Regions from separate parts of the Streptomyces sp. NPDC005408 genome, predicted to be linked through region 3. Evidence: riboswitches for the same ligand, from Rfam matches in the RefSeq annotation. Region 3 holds a riboswitch; each other region holds the start of a gene.
What was found. Region 3 has a riboswitch for thiamine pyrophosphate ahead of thiC (phosphomethylpyrimidine synthase ThiC). Riboswitches for the same ligand answer to the same signal wherever they lie in the genome.

Region 1 (4,626 bases), on a different contig from region 3:
GGCCGCCCGCGCCCCGAACCGTACGGTCACGTCCTCCAGTCGCAGCAAGGCCATCAGAACTCCCCGGAGGTCTTGTCGGTACGGATGCGTTCGAGGAGCAACAGTGCCGCCGCGCACACCATCATCAGGATCGTCGAAAGGGCCATCGCCTGCCCGTAGTTGAGCTCGCCGGGTCGGCCGAGCAGGCGTGCCACGGCGACCGGCAGCGTCGGATTGTCGGGCCTGGCGATGAAGACGGTCGCCCCGAACTCGCCGAGCGAGACGGCGAAGGCGAACCCCGCCGCAATCAGCAGCGCACGCCGCACCATGGGCAGGTCGACCTCACGCCACACGCGCAGCGGCGAGGCCCCGAGCACGGCAGCGGCCTCGCGCAGCCGCTCGTCGACCGCCCGGAGGACCGGCAGCATGGTCCGTACGACGAACGGGATACCGACCAGTGCCTGCGCCAGCGGTACGAGAATCCACGACGTCCGCAGATCGAGCGGCGGCTTGTCGAGGGTGATCAGAAAACCGAAGCCGACGGTCACCGCGGAGACCCCGAGCGGAAGCATCAGCAGCGCGTCGAACCCGCGCACGAGCCGCCCCGCGCGCCGGGTGAGCGCTGCCGCCGCGAGCCCGCCGACGACCAGTGCGACAGCCGTCGCCGCCAGCGCGTACTGCATCGAGTTCCAGATCGCCTCGATCGGCGGGACGAGGAAGCTGCTGCCCGCATCACCTGTCGAATGCAGGGCCCGGTAGAAGTCGAATCCGTAACCGCCCGGCCCGTCCAACGAGCGTTCGACGAGCACCCCCAGCGGCATCAGGATCAGCAGCAGCACGGTGAGCAGCACCCCGCCGAGCAGCGCCCACTGCCCGGCGCCACGCGGCCTGCGTGCGGTCTGCGCGGGGTCGACCAGTCTCAGCGCGCTCTCCCGCCGCCGCACCATCGACGCGTGAACGGCGAGGATCGCGCCGACGGCGGCGAACTGCACCAGGGTGAGCACGGCCGCCGTCGGCAGATCCAGCAGCTGGGCGGTCTGCCGGTAGATCTCCACCTCAAGCGTGGAGAAAGTCGGCCCGCCGAGGATCTGTACGACGCCGAACGAGGTGAAGGTGAAGAGGAAGACCATCAGGGCGGCCGCGGCGACGGCGGGCCCGAGCGCGGGCAGCGTCACCCGCCGCCAGGCTGCGAGCCGCCCGGCACCCAGCACCCGGGCGGCCTCCTCCTGACGCGGGTCGAGCTGTGACCACAGGCCGCCCACGGTCCGTACGACCACGGCGTAGTTGAAGAAGACGTGTGCGAGCAGAATCGCCCACACGGTGGTGTCCAGCCTGATGCCCCACAGCTCGTCGAGCAGTCCGCCTCGGCCGAGGAGCGCCAGGAACGCGGTCCCCACGACGACGGTCGGCAGCACGAACGGGACGGTCACCACCGCCTTCAGCAGCCGCTTGCAAGGAAAGTCGAAGCGTGCGAAGACATACGCGCCGGGCAGCGCGATCAGCAGCGTGAGCGCGGTGGAGGCGAGGGCCTGCCAGAAGGTGAACCAGAGCACGTGCTGGATGTCGGCGCGGCTCAGCACCTCGCCGATCCGGCCGAACTGCCATACCCCGTCGACCTGGAGGCCGCGGCCGACGATCGAGACGACGGGGTAGGCGAAGAAGACCGCGAAGAACACGACGGGCCCGGCCATCAGCCCGAGCCGCGCCGCATTCCCGCGGACGGACTTCGTTACTTCAGTACGAGCGAGGACCATGACTGGACCCACTGCTCACGGTTCTTGGCGATCTTGTCGGGGGCGACGGTCTCCGGCTTGTCGATGACGGCGCCGAACTTGGTGAACGCCTCGGGCAGCTTCGCGCCCTTGACCACCGGGTAGACGAACATGTTGAGCGGCATGTCCTCCTGGAACTGCTTGGAGATCAGGAAGTCCAGCAGGGCCTTGCCGCCCTCCTCGTTCTTCGCGCCGTTCAGCAAGCCCGCGAACTCCGTCTGGCGGAAGCAGGTTCCGGTCGCGACCCCGGTCGGCGCCCCGGTCGGCTGCGGCTTGGCGAAGACCACCTCGGCCGGCGGGCTGGAGGCGTACGAGACGACGAGCGGCCGGTCCCCCTTGGCCTTCTTGCCGCCGGCGGAACCGGAGAACTCGTTGTTGTACGCCTGCTCCCAGCCGTCGACGACCTTGACGCCGTTGCTCTTCAGCTTCTTCCAGTAGTCCTGCCAGCCGTCCTCGCCGTACTTGCCGACGCTGCCGAGGAGGAAACCGAGGCCGGGCGACGACGTCGCCGCGTTCTCCGTGACCAGCAGGTTCTTGTACTCGGGCTTGATCAGGTCGTCGAAGGACTGCGGCGGCGCCAGCTTCTTGTCGGCGAAGTACTTCTTGTCGTAGTTGACGCAGATGTCGCCGGTGTCGACGGGCGTGACGCGGTGCTTGTCCTTGTCGAGCTGCACCTCGTCGGGCACCTGGTCCAGGCCCTTGGCCTCGTACGGAGTGAACAGATCATTGTCCAGAGCGCGCGAGAGAAGGGTGTTGTCGACGCCGAAGAAGACATCGCCCTGCGGGGAGCCCTTGGTGAGGATCTCCTTGTTGAGGGCGGCGCCCGCGTCACCGCTCTGGAGCAGCTTGACCGTGTAGCCGGTCTCCTTGGTGAACTGCTTCAGTACGGCGGGGGAGGCGACGAACGAGTCGTGGCTGACGAGCGTCACGGTCTTGGACTTCGGGCCGCTGTCGGTCGAGGAGTTCTTGGACTCCCCGCACGCGGCGAGCGTCGAGACGCCGAGCGCGACGGCAATGGTGGAAACCGCCCACTTCTTGGTGGTGCTCACTGAAATTCCTCCTGGAGTGACCAGGAAGAGACGCGGCCCTGCTCACACGGTGTGAGCAGGGCGCAACAGCTTGAGTGGTGACCGAACTTCCTACCCAGAATGACCTGGGCAAGGTTCAGAGGGTCTGCGACCTGACGGCGTCGCACTCTCAGCGCTGTGGCGCTCCCCTGTCGGAATATGCAAATGTTCGAGCCCAGACTACCGCTCGGATGCCGCGAGCTGTCCGCAGGCTCCGTCGATCTCCTGGCCACGGGTGTCCCGGACGGTCACGGGCACACCATGGGCCGCGATCGCCTCCACGAAGGCCTTCTCGTCCTCGGGGCGGGATGCCGTCCACTTCGATCCCGGCGTCGGGTTGAGCGGGATCAGATTGACGTGGACCCGCTTTCCCTTCAGCAGGCGGCCGAGCAGATCGCCCCGCCACGCCTGGTCATTGATGTCCCTGATCAGCGCGTACTCGATGGAGATACGGCGGCCGGACTTCTCCGCGTACTCCCAGGCTGCGTCCAGGACCTCGCGGACCTTCCAGCGTGTGTTGACCGGGACCAGGGTGTCGCGCAGCTCGTCGTCCGGTGCGTGCAGCGAAACGGCGAGACGGCACTTGAAGCCCTCGTCGGCGAGGCGGTGCATCGCGGGCACCAGACCGACGGTCGAGACGGTGATCCCACGCTGCGAGAGTCCGAGACCGTCCGGCTCCGGGTCGGTCAGACGGCGGATGGAGCCGACGACCCGCTTGTAATTGGCGAGCGGCTCGCCCATGCCCATGAAGACGATGTTGGACAGCCTCGCCGGGCCGCCCGGCACCTCGCCGTCGCGCAGGGCGCGCATGGCGTCGACGATCTGGTGCACGATCTCGGCGGTCGACAGATTCCGGTCGAGACCCGCCTGCCCGGTGGCGCAGAACGGACAGTTCATCCCGCAGCCGGCCTGCGAGGAGATGCACATCGTCACCCGGTCCGGGTAGCGCATGAGCACGGACTCGACGAGCGTGCCGTCGTGCAGCCGCCACAGGGTCTTGCGGGTGGTGTCGTCGTCGCACGAGATGTGCCGAACGACCGACATCAGGTCGGGCAGCAGCTCGGAAGCGAGCTTCTCGCGCGCGGCCGCGGGGATGTCGGTCCACTGGGCGGGGTCGTGGGCATACCGCGCGAAGTAGTGCTGCGAGAGCTGCTTGGCGCGAAACGGCTTCTCGCCGATCGCGGCGACGGCGTCCTTGCGCTCGGCGGGCGTGAGGTCGGCAAGGTGCCGCGGGGGCTTCTTGGCTCCGCGGGGCGCGACGAAAATGAGTTCTCCGGGCTTGGGCATGGTCCTACCAGTGTCGCAGAGATACGAAGAGGGGTTCGCCGCCCTGTGGACAACGAACCCCTCACGTCAAACGCGCAGGTCAGCCGGACCCGACGAAGATCACCATCAGCAGCCACACCACCGGAGCGGTGGGCAGCAGCGAGTCGAGACGGTCCATGATGCCGCCGTGTCCCGGCAGCAGCGTGCCCATGTCCTTGATGCCGAGATCCCGCTTGATCATCGACTCGCCCAGGTCGCCGAGCGTCGCACTGGCCGCGACCGCGAAGCCGAGCAGCAGACCCTGCCACCAGGTGCCGTCGTCGATCACGAACTCCATGAGCAGCGCGCCCGCCACCATCGCGAACGCCACCGCGCCGACCAGGCCCTCGCGGGTCTTCCCGGGGCTGATGCGCGGCGCGAGCTTGTGCTTGCCGAAGCGCCAGCCGACGGCGTACGCACCCGTGTCGCTCACCACGGTCAGCACCAGGAAGGTGAGCACCCGCTGCGGCCCGTCGTCGGCGGTGAGCATCATCGCGACGAAC
Region 2 (4,626 bases), on a different contig from region 3:
GAGTGTGCAGCCCGCGACGTACTCCATGGCCAGATAGACGTACGCACCCTCGGCGCCCTGGTCGAAGACCCCGACCACATTGGGGTGGGCGAGGCGCGCCACGGACTTGGCCTCGCGGATGAAGCGCTCCACGAACGAGGCGTCGGTGGCGAGGGCGGGGTGCATCACCTTGAGCGCGAGCACCCGGTCGAGTCGGGTGTCGACGGCCCGGTAGACCGTGGCCATACCGCCGACTGCGATGCGTGCGTCGACGCGGTAGCGGCCGTCGAGCACCTGCCCGACGAGGGGGTCCTTGAGGGTCGTATCCACGCGGGAGATTCTACGAGTCATGACCGACAGGCCCGACGCACCGGGGTGGGACCGGAGCCGTACTGCAGCCGAGCTGTGACAGCCCGGGCCTTCCGGGGGCGCTGCCCCCGGACCCCAGCACCTCAAACGCCGGCGGGGCTTGATTTTCCCCACCCCGCGCAGCGGTCAGAACGCCGGGCGTTCCGGGTCCAGCGCCGCCCGGCCCTCGTGCGGGGAGGACGCTTCCGCGAAGTGCCGGCGCGGAATGCGTCCCGCCCGCCGCGCCAAGCGTCCCGCCTCCACCGCGTGCCGCATCGCCTCCGCCATCAGCACCGGCTCCTGCGCCCGCGTGACCGCCGACGCCAGCATCACCGCCCCGCAGCCCAGCTCCATCGCGAGTGCGGCGTCGGACGCCGTACCCGCCCCGGCGTCCAAAATGACCGGCACGCGCGCGTGCTCGACGATCAGCTGGAAGTTGTGGGGGTTGCGAATGCCCAGGCCGGAGCCGATCGGTGAGCCCAGCGGCATGATCGCCGCGCAGCCCACGTCCTCCAGCTTCCGGGCGAGCACGGGGTCGTCATTGGTGTACGGCAGCACGGTGAAGCCGTCGTCGACCAGTGTCTCGGCCGCCTCCAGCAGCTCGATCGGATCGGGCAGCAGCGTCCGCTCGTCCGCGACGACTTCGAGCTTGATCCAGTCCGTGCCGAGCGCCTCACGCGCGAGGCGGGCGGTCAGGACGGCCTCTCCGGCCGTGAAGCAGCCCGCCGTATTGGGCAGGACGCGGATGTTCAGCTTCTCCAGGACGGACAGCACGGAGCCCTGAACGGTGGGGTCGAGGCGGCGCATCGCGACCGTCGTGAGTTCGGTGCCGCTCGCGACGAGGGAGCGTTCGAGGATGTCGAGGCTGGGCGCCCCGCCCGTACCCATGATCAGCCGGGAGTTGAACGTGGTGTCGCCGATGGTGAGACGGTCGTCTGCCATGGCTGCTCAGCCTCCCTGCACGGCGGTGAGGACTTCGACCCGGTCGCCGTCGCCGAGGACCGTGCCGGACCACTGACTGCGTGGCACGACCGCCTCGTTGAGGGCGGCGGCGACCCCGGACGGAGCGGCGCTGAGGTCGGCGACCAGGCTGTCCAGGGTCGTTCCGGTGGCGAGTTCACGCGTCTCGCCGTTGACGGAGACGTTCATACGGGCTGCTCCAGACGTACGGGAGAGAAACGGCGCGGGGTGAAGGCGCGTGCCTCGTCCGGCAGCGCGCCGCTGACCAGCAGTTCGGCCATCACATCGCCGGTGACGGGGGTCAGCAGCACCCCGTTGCGGTAGTGGCCGGTGGCCAGATGCAGACCGGGCAGGGCACTCGGGCCCAGCAGCGGCGCATTGTCGGGAGAGCCGGGGCGCAGCCCCGCGCGGGTCTCGGTGAGCGGAAGCTCGGTGATGCCGGGCACCAGTTCGTGCGCGTCGCGCAGCAGCTCGTAGACCCCGCCGGCGGTGACCGTTCTGTCCCAGCCGAGCTCCTCGCTCGTCGCTCCGACGACCAGCTCGCCGTTCTCGCGCGGCACCAGATAGACATCGCTGCCGCGCACGACCGCCCGCACGGTCCGGGAGAGGAAGGGTGCGTACGCGGGCGGCACGGTCAGCCGCAGGACCTGGCCCTTCACCGGCCGTACCGGAGGCAGCACATCCGCCGGTACGCCGCCGAGCCTGCCGCTCAGACTGCCGCCCGCCAGGACGACCTGGTCCGCCGTGAGCTCCTCGCCGTCCGTCAGCACGGCTCCGGCCGCCCGGTCCCGTACCACCGAAAGCCGCTCGGCCCAGCCGCGGTGGAAGATCACCCCGGCGCGTTCGCAGGCCTTCACCAGCGCCCCTGCCAGCCGCCGGGGATCGACCTGGTGGTCGCCGTCCACCCGCAGACCCCCGCGTACGCCGGGCGCCAGCATCGGCTCGAGTCGCCTGCATTCGCGCCCGCTCAGCCACTCCGACTCCAGGCCGGACCGGCGTTGCAGGGCATGCAGTTCACGCAGGTGCGCCCGGTCGTCGGCGTCGAGCGCGACGGCGAGCGTGCCGCACGCGCGGTAGCCCACCGACTGCCCGCTCGCCTCCTCCAGCTCGGCGACGAAGTCCGGATAGCGGCGTGCGGATTCGAGATTGAGACCGAGGAGTGTCTGCTCGCCGTAGTGCAGCTCGGTGACGGCGGCGAGCATGCCCGCGGCGACCTGTGCGGCCCCGCCGCCCGGCTCGGGATCGGCGAGCGCGACCCGCAGTCCGCGCTGCGCCGCGCGCCAGGCCGTGACCAGGCCGATGATTCCGCCCCCGATGACGAGGACGTCTGAAGTGCGCGTTTCGGAAATACGCGACATGGGCGTCCAGCCCCTCCCTTCGCCGGCATGACCCGGATCAGGTTCGTACGGTCGGAGGCCGTCCAGCCTCCCTCTCAGCCCGGTGCGTCCGGGCTCCCGCGAGTGCCTTACGGTGGCCACCCTAACCCCCGCCCTCAACTCGCAGTAAGGGAGCCGACGCTGTGGCACGGTCGCTCGACGGTCTTGTCCTCTCGCCGGTCGCCGACCAGGCTCCGGGCCAGGTGGGCACCCGCACCCGCTTCACGTACCACGAGCGGGACGGCCGGATCTGGGCCGATTACGAGGGTGGCGACGTGGTGCGCGGCCATCTCGTGGGGACGCGGGAGGGTGACCGCCTCGACTTCCGCTACGTACAGCTGAAGACGGACGGCGGGACGTCGTCCGGGCACTGTGTCTCCGCCGTGGTCGAGCTGGAGGACGGACGGCTGCGCCTGGAGGAGAGCTGGGAGTGGGAGTCCCAGGAGGGCAGCGGGACGAGCGTTGTCGAGGAACTGGTTTCCTGACGGGCCGTCAGATGCGTAAGGTTGACGGGTGAGCGATCAGCAGAACCCCGAGCAGCAGCCGGCGCACGCAGCGAAGACGCACGACGCACGGCGCGTGGTCGTCGTCGGCGCGGGAATGGCCGGAGTGCAGACCGCCGTGGCCCTGCGCGAGCAGGGCTTCACCGGACCGGTCACCCTGATCGGCGCCGAGCCCCACCAGCCGTACGACAGACCGCCGCTCTCCAAGGCGATCCTGCTCGGCAAGGCAGAGGGCTCGGCCTTCGAGGTCGACTTCGAGGCGCTCGCCATCGAGCTGCGGCTGGGCTGCGAAGTGCTCGGCGTACGCTCCGATGCCCATGAGCTGGACACCGAGGCGGGAGCCTTCCCGTACGACGTCCTGGTCATCGCCAGCGGCGCCGAGCCGATCACGCTGCCGGGCACCGAGGGTGTGCCCGGAGTCCATCTGCTGCGCACCCTCGACGACGCCGCACGGCTGCGCCCCGTCATCGCCCAGCAGCACGACATGGTGGTCGTCGGCGCGGGCTGGATCGGCGCGGAATTCGCCACGGCCGCCCGCGAGGCAGGCTGCGCGGTCACCGTCGTCGAGGCGGCCGACCGCCCCCTCGCGGGCGCCCTGCCCGCCGAGGTCGCCGCCCCGATGACCGACTGGTACGCGGAGTACGGCACCGAACTGATCACCCACGCGCGCGTGGCCGCCATCGAACCCGGCAGGGTGATCCTCGCGGACGGCCGTGAGCTCGCGGCCGGAGCCGTGGTCGTCGGCATCGGCGCACGCCCCGCCACGGGCTGGCTGGCCGGTTCCGGCATCGCGCTCGGCCCGGACGGCGCAATCACCGCCGACGAGCATCTGCGCACCTCTCTGCCCGATGTGTACGCGGTCGGCGACTGCGCCTCCTTCCCGTCCGGCCGCTACGGCCGGCGGCTGCTCGTGCACCACTGGGACAACGCCCTGCAGGGGCCACGCACGGTGGCCGCCAATGTGATCGCGAGCGGCCTCGGGCAGCCGCCGCAGGTCTACGACCCTGTGCCGTACTTCTGGTCCGAACAGTTCGGCCGCTTCGTGCAGTACGCGGGTCACCATTCCGCCGCCGACACGATGGTGTGGCGCGGCGATCCGGCGGGCGCCGCCTGGACGGTGCTCTGGCTGCGCGAGGGCTCCCTGGTCGCCCTTCTCGCCGTCGGCAGGGCCCGCGACCTGATGCAAGGGCGCAAGCTCATCCTGTCCGGCGCACGGCTGGATCCGGACCTCGCCGCGGACCCCTCCGTGCCTCTGAAAGCGGCGGCTGTGGCGTAGTCCTGCCAGGGTCCGGCTACCGACTGTCAGTCCGGGATGGCAGGCTTGTCCTGTGACCGAGATTGACGCAAAGATCGATGCTCTCGTCCCCGCCTGGCTCCACCTTCCCGACATCGCGGAAATGCTCGATGTCGAGGTGACACGCGTACGGCAGCTGGTCAAGGAAGGCCAGCTGATCGCCGTG
Region 3 (4,626 bases):
TCAGGATGGCTTTCGAGGATCAACTGAGAGGGCTGGTCCCACCGGTCCGTCTGGCCGAGATCCTGCTCGTCAGTCAACGGGCAATGTCCGTGATCCCAGACTCTCGATGGAGAGGCCTGTTCGACGAACTTCAGCCGCAGCTCTCCTTCGTTTCAAGTGCCGCGTGGAGGCACGCGCTGGATGACTACCGCAGCGCGGATCCCAACAGCGTTGAACGCCTGATTGCGAAGCAGACGCCCTCGACTGGAGCCTCCCCAATCGGCGATGAGTTGGCCGAAGGAGTTCATGACATAACTGCACCGCTGTTGGAGCGCACCCCAGAAGGCGGTGACCACCCTGGCGTAGAGGGCAGTTGGCACAGCCTCATCACGCCGATGAATGTGATCGTGGTCATGGCCGTGTTGTACGCATTGGCGGCCACCGCGCTCTCGGTAGTGGTGCCAGACAGCGACGTGGTCAAGCGGCTGAACGGTGCCGATACCCACTTCGCTCTCGCCCTTGCGCTGCTCGCATACATCGACGGCAGAGACAGGGACCGGTGAGACGAGGCGACCCGCGCCGGGCGATGCCCCGATCACCCGAGGCATCGCCGTCCACTGGATCTCAGTCGGCGAGCGGCAGGTAGACCCGATTCCCCGCCTCCGCGAACTCCTTCGACTTCCGGAGCATCCCCTCAGCAACCTCCTCGGCCGTCGCCCCCGCGGCCGCAGTACCGCCAAACTGCTCTGTGATGCTTTGGCTAATCTTCATGCTGCAGAACTTCGGACCGCACATCGAGCAGAAGTGCGCGGTCTTCGCCGGCTCGGCCGGCAGCGTCTCGTCGTGGAACTCCCGTGCCGTGTCCGGGTCGAGGGCCAGATTGAACTGGTCCTCCCACCGGAACTCGAAACGGGCGTCGGACAGCGCGTCGTCCCACTCCTGCGCGCCCGGGTGCCCCTTGGCGAGATCGGCCGCATGAGCGGCGATCTTGTAGGTGATGACGCCGGTCTTCACGTCGTCGCGGTTGGGCAGGCCCAAGTGCTCCTTGGGCGTGACGTAGCAGAGCATCGCGGTGCCCCACCAGGCGATCATCGCCGCCCCGATGCCGGAGGTGATGTGGTCATACGCCGGGGCCACGTCCGTCGTGAGCGGGCCGAGCGTATAGAACGGGGCCTCCTCGCAGATCTCCTGCTGGAGGTCGATGTTCTCCTTGATCTTGTGCATCGGGACGTGACCAGGTCCTTCGATCATCGTCTGCACATTGAAACGCTTGGCGATCGAGTTGAGTTCCCCGAGTGTGCGCAACTCGGCGAACTGCGCCTCGTCGTTGGCGTCCGCGATCGAGCCGGGCCGAAGACCGTCGCCGAGCGAGTACGTCACGTCGTACGCGGCGAGGATCTCGCAGAGCTCCTCGAAGTTCTCGTAGAGGAACGACTCCTTGTGGTGCGCCAGGCACCACGCCGCCATGATCGATCCGCCGCGCGAGACGATGCCCGTCTTGCGGTTGGCGGTCAGCGGGACGTACGGCAGCCGCACACCCGCGTGGACGGTCATGTAGTCGACGCCCTGCTCGGCCTGCTCGATGACCGTGTCCTTGTAGATCTCCCAGGTCAGCTCTTCGGCCTTGCCGTCGACCTTCTCGAGCGCCTGGTAGAGCGGCACGGTGCCGATCGGCACGGGGGAATTGCGCAGCACCCACTCGCGGGTGGTGTGGATGTTGCGGCCGGTGGAGAGGTCCATGACCGTGTCCGCGCCCCAGCGCGTGGCCCAGGTCATCTTCTCGACCTCCTCCTCGATGGAGGAGGTGACCGCGGAGTTGCCGATGTTGGCGTTGACCTTCACCAGGAACCGCTTGCCGATGATCATCGGCTCGATCTCCGGGTGGTTGACGTTGGCCGGCAGGACGGCCCGGCCCGCGGCGATCTCCTCGCGTACGACCTCGGGGGAGACGTTCTCGCGGATCGCGACGTACTCCATCTCGGGCGTGATCTCGTCACGACGGGCGTACGCGAGCTGCGTCACCGCCTGTCCGTCGCGGCCCCGGCGGGGCTGGCGCGGACGGCCGGGGAAGACCGCGTCGAGGTTGCGCAGACCGCCCCTCGGCGAGGTGTGCTTGATCCCGTCGTCCTCGGGGCGGACCGGGCGGCCCGCGTACTCCTCGGTGTCGCCACGGCCGATGATCCAGTTCTCCCGCAGCGGCGAAAGTCCGCGGCGGACGTCGGTCTCGACGTTCGGATCGGTGTACGGGCCGGACGTGTCGTACAGCGTCACGTCCTTGCCGTTGGTGAGGTGCACCTGGCGGACCGGCACCCGGAGGTCGGGGCGCGAACCCTCGACGTATCCCTTGTGCCAGCCGATGGACTTCCCGGCCTCGGGCTGATTCGAGGCAGGCGTGCGTGCGTCCTGAACGGTCATCGTGACCTACTCCCTACGCCGGCATTACCCGGTAACAGGTTCGGCGGTCGGCGCAGCCACTTCCGTACAGTTCGTACGGATTTCAGCGCCCTCTCAGCCCGGTGCTCCGAGCTCCCGCGTGTGCAAAGGTGCCACCACGCTAGCGTCACTTCTGGCGCGCTGAACAGAGGGCCCCCTCGTTCTTGCGATGATCGGTCGGTGACCTCATCGCCGACACCTCCGCCGCAGACGCCCGACCCCCATGGCCACACGCACAGCCATGGGCCCGCCGCGCCCGTCTCGCAGCACCTCCGCAAGGTCATCGCCGCGGTGCTGATTCCTTTCGCCGCGGCCGTCGTCGTCGGCCTGGTCGTGCTCTGGCCGGGTGGCGCCCCCGGCCATGAGCGCACCGGTGTCGGCTTCGACCGGCAGACCGAGCAGGGCAAGGTGGTGCGGGTCGAGAAGGTCAATTGCAAGGACGTGAACGCCGCGCAGGTCCCGCCGACCGGCGACACCTCCACACCCGAGGGACGCGAGGCGGTCAACGCCCAGAAGGGCAGCTGCGGGAAGGCGACGATCAAGGTCACCACCGGCAAGGACAAGGGCCGCACCTTCACCGAGATCGTCCAGCCGGACGCGCCCCGTCAGCTGAGCCAGGGCCAGGGTGTGGTGGTGGCGTACGCCCCCGACGCGCCCCGTGATCTGCAGTACTCAGTGACCGATGTGGACCGCGGCTTCCCGATGGCACTGCTGGCTGGGATCTTCGCGGTCGTGGTGGTGCTGGTGGGGCGGATGCGCGGCGTGATGGCGCTGATCGCGCTCGCCGCATCCTTCGCCGTACTGACTCTGTTCATCCTGCCCGCGATCCTGCAGGGCTCCAATCCGCTGATCGTCGCGGTGGTCGGAGCGAGCGCGATCATGCTGATTGCGCTCTATCTGTGCCACGGGCTCACCGCGCGCACCTCGGTCGCTGTCCTCGGCACGCTGATCTCTCTGCTGCTGATCGGGCTGCTCGGCTCGCTCTTCATCGGCTGGGCGAGTCTGACCGGCAACACCGACGACAGCACCGGCCTGATCCACGGCCTCTATCCGAACATCGACCTGAGCGGTCTGCTGCTGGCGAGCGTCATCATCGGCTCGCTGGGTGTGCTCGACGATGTGACGGTGACCCAGACCTCGGCGGTGTGGGAACTGCACCAGGCGGACCCGGACATGGGCCCGCGGGGGCTCTACCGGGCGGGCATCCGCATCGGCCGGGACCACATCGCGTCCGTCGTCAACACGCTCGTACTGGCCTACGCAGGCGCCGCGTTGCCTCTGCTGCTGCTCTTCTCGATCGCACAGAGCAGCGTGGGAACGGTGGCCAGCAGCGAGCTGGTGGCGACCGAGATCGTACGGACCCTGATCGGGTCGATCGGCCTCGTCGCCTCGGTGCCGGTGACCACCGCCCTCGCGGCGCTGGTGGTCTCCGCCGACCGGCCGGGCCTTTCGGCGGCCGCGGGCAGGGCAGCGCTGAGAGGCGGTAGGGGCCGCCGCCGCAAGAAGTAGGGGGAAGATGGCGGCGGTTGGCGCCGCGGCGGACGATTCCGAAGGCCGCGGCCGCTCAGCCGGCGCTCTCCTCCGCGAGAATGCGCCCGAGCGCCTCTTCGAGATTGCACTCGAAGTCACCGAACGTACGCTCCTGCCCCAGCGGCACCAGCTTGTCCGTGCGGTCGAGGAAGGCCACAAGCGGCGCCGCACTCACCCGGAACAGCGCCCGGTCGCAGCCGACCTGGAGCCGGACGATCACATCGGACAGCCCCTCGGGACGCGTCGGCGCGATGTGCACATCGCCGTCCCCGCTCGGGCCGTTGATGCCGTCCACCAGCAACTCGCGACCGAAGGCCCAGGTCACAGGGGCATCTCCGGGCAGGTGGAAGGTCATCCGGACCGCGTACGGATCCTTCGTCTCGTACCGGAGCTCCACCGGGATCCGGAATGAGAGCTCCTCGGAGACAAGGAAACTCATCAGAACCTCGGCCTGGACCGACTCGCGCATCGTGTACCCCGCATTGGATGAACCAGTGAACGAAAAGCTCGGCAGAAAACGGCCAGGAATGATCCACTATGGCCCTCTTGACGTAATCGTCCAGTACGCACTACCAGATCACAAGGAGTGATTTTTCAGATACTGATAGAGAACGCGAGGGAGCTGAGGAGTCCCCCTATTCCGTTGCGTAGTTGCTCGACCGCAGGGAGCAACCGTCCTTCCTG

Region 1: linked by a shared signal. The riboswitch ahead of ABZS64_RS17610 (thiamine ABC transporter substrate-binding protein) and the one ahead of thiC (phosphomethylpyrimidine synthase ThiC) in region 3 are both predicted to bind thiamine pyrophosphate.
Region 2: linked by a shared signal. The riboswitch ahead of thiO (glycine oxidase ThiO) and the one ahead of thiC (phosphomethylpyrimidine synthase ThiC) in region 3 are both predicted to bind thiamine pyrophosphate.

What each region holds. Positions count from the first base shown of each region.
Region 1 covers NZ_JBEXEX010000016.1:79,881-84,506, reverse strand. The annotation lists gene ABZS64_RS17620 (ABC transporter ATP-binding protein) at 1-54, opposite strand, end outside; gene ABZS64_RS17615 (iron ABC transporter permease) at 54-1,670, opposite strand; gene ABZS64_RS17610 (thiamine ABC transporter substrate-binding protein) at 1,709-2,800, opposite strand; TPP riboswitch at 2,870-2,979, opposite strand; gene rlmN (23S rRNA (adenine(2503)-C(2))-methyltransferase RlmN) at 2,999-4,105, opposite strand; gene ABZS64_RS17600 (phosphatidate cytidylyltransferase) at 4,185-4,626, opposite strand, start outside.
Region 2 covers NZ_JBEXEX010000031.1:36,879-41,504, reverse strand. The annotation lists gene pknB (Stk1 family PASTA domain-containing Ser/Thr kinase) at 1-309, opposite strand, end outside; gene ABZS64_RS25685 (thiazole synthase) at 475-1,269, opposite strand; gene thiS (sulfur carrier protein ThiS) at 1,276-1,476, opposite strand; gene thiO (glycine oxidase ThiO) at 1,473-2,645, opposite strand; TPP riboswitch at 2,643-2,755, opposite strand; gene ABZS64_RS25670 (hypothetical protein) at 2,807-3,148, shown strand; gene ABZS64_RS25665 (FAD-dependent oxidoreductase) at 3,264-4,442, shown strand; gene ABZS64_RS25660 (Rv2175c family DNA-binding protein) at 4,495-4,626, shown strand, end outside.
Region 3 covers NZ_JBEXEX010000003.1:295,135-299,760, reverse strand. The annotation lists gene ABZS64_RS05340 (hypothetical protein) at 1-542, shown strand, start outside; gene thiC (phosphomethylpyrimidine synthase ThiC) at 604-2,394, opposite strand; TPP riboswitch at 2,388-2,522, opposite strand; gene ABZS64_RS05330 (YibE/F family protein) at 2,593-3,921, shown strand; gene ABZS64_RS05325 (SsgA family sporulation/cell division regulator) at 3,977-4,411, opposite strand; gene ABZS64_RS05320 (helix-turn-helix domain-containing protein) at 4,537-4,626, opposite strand, start outside.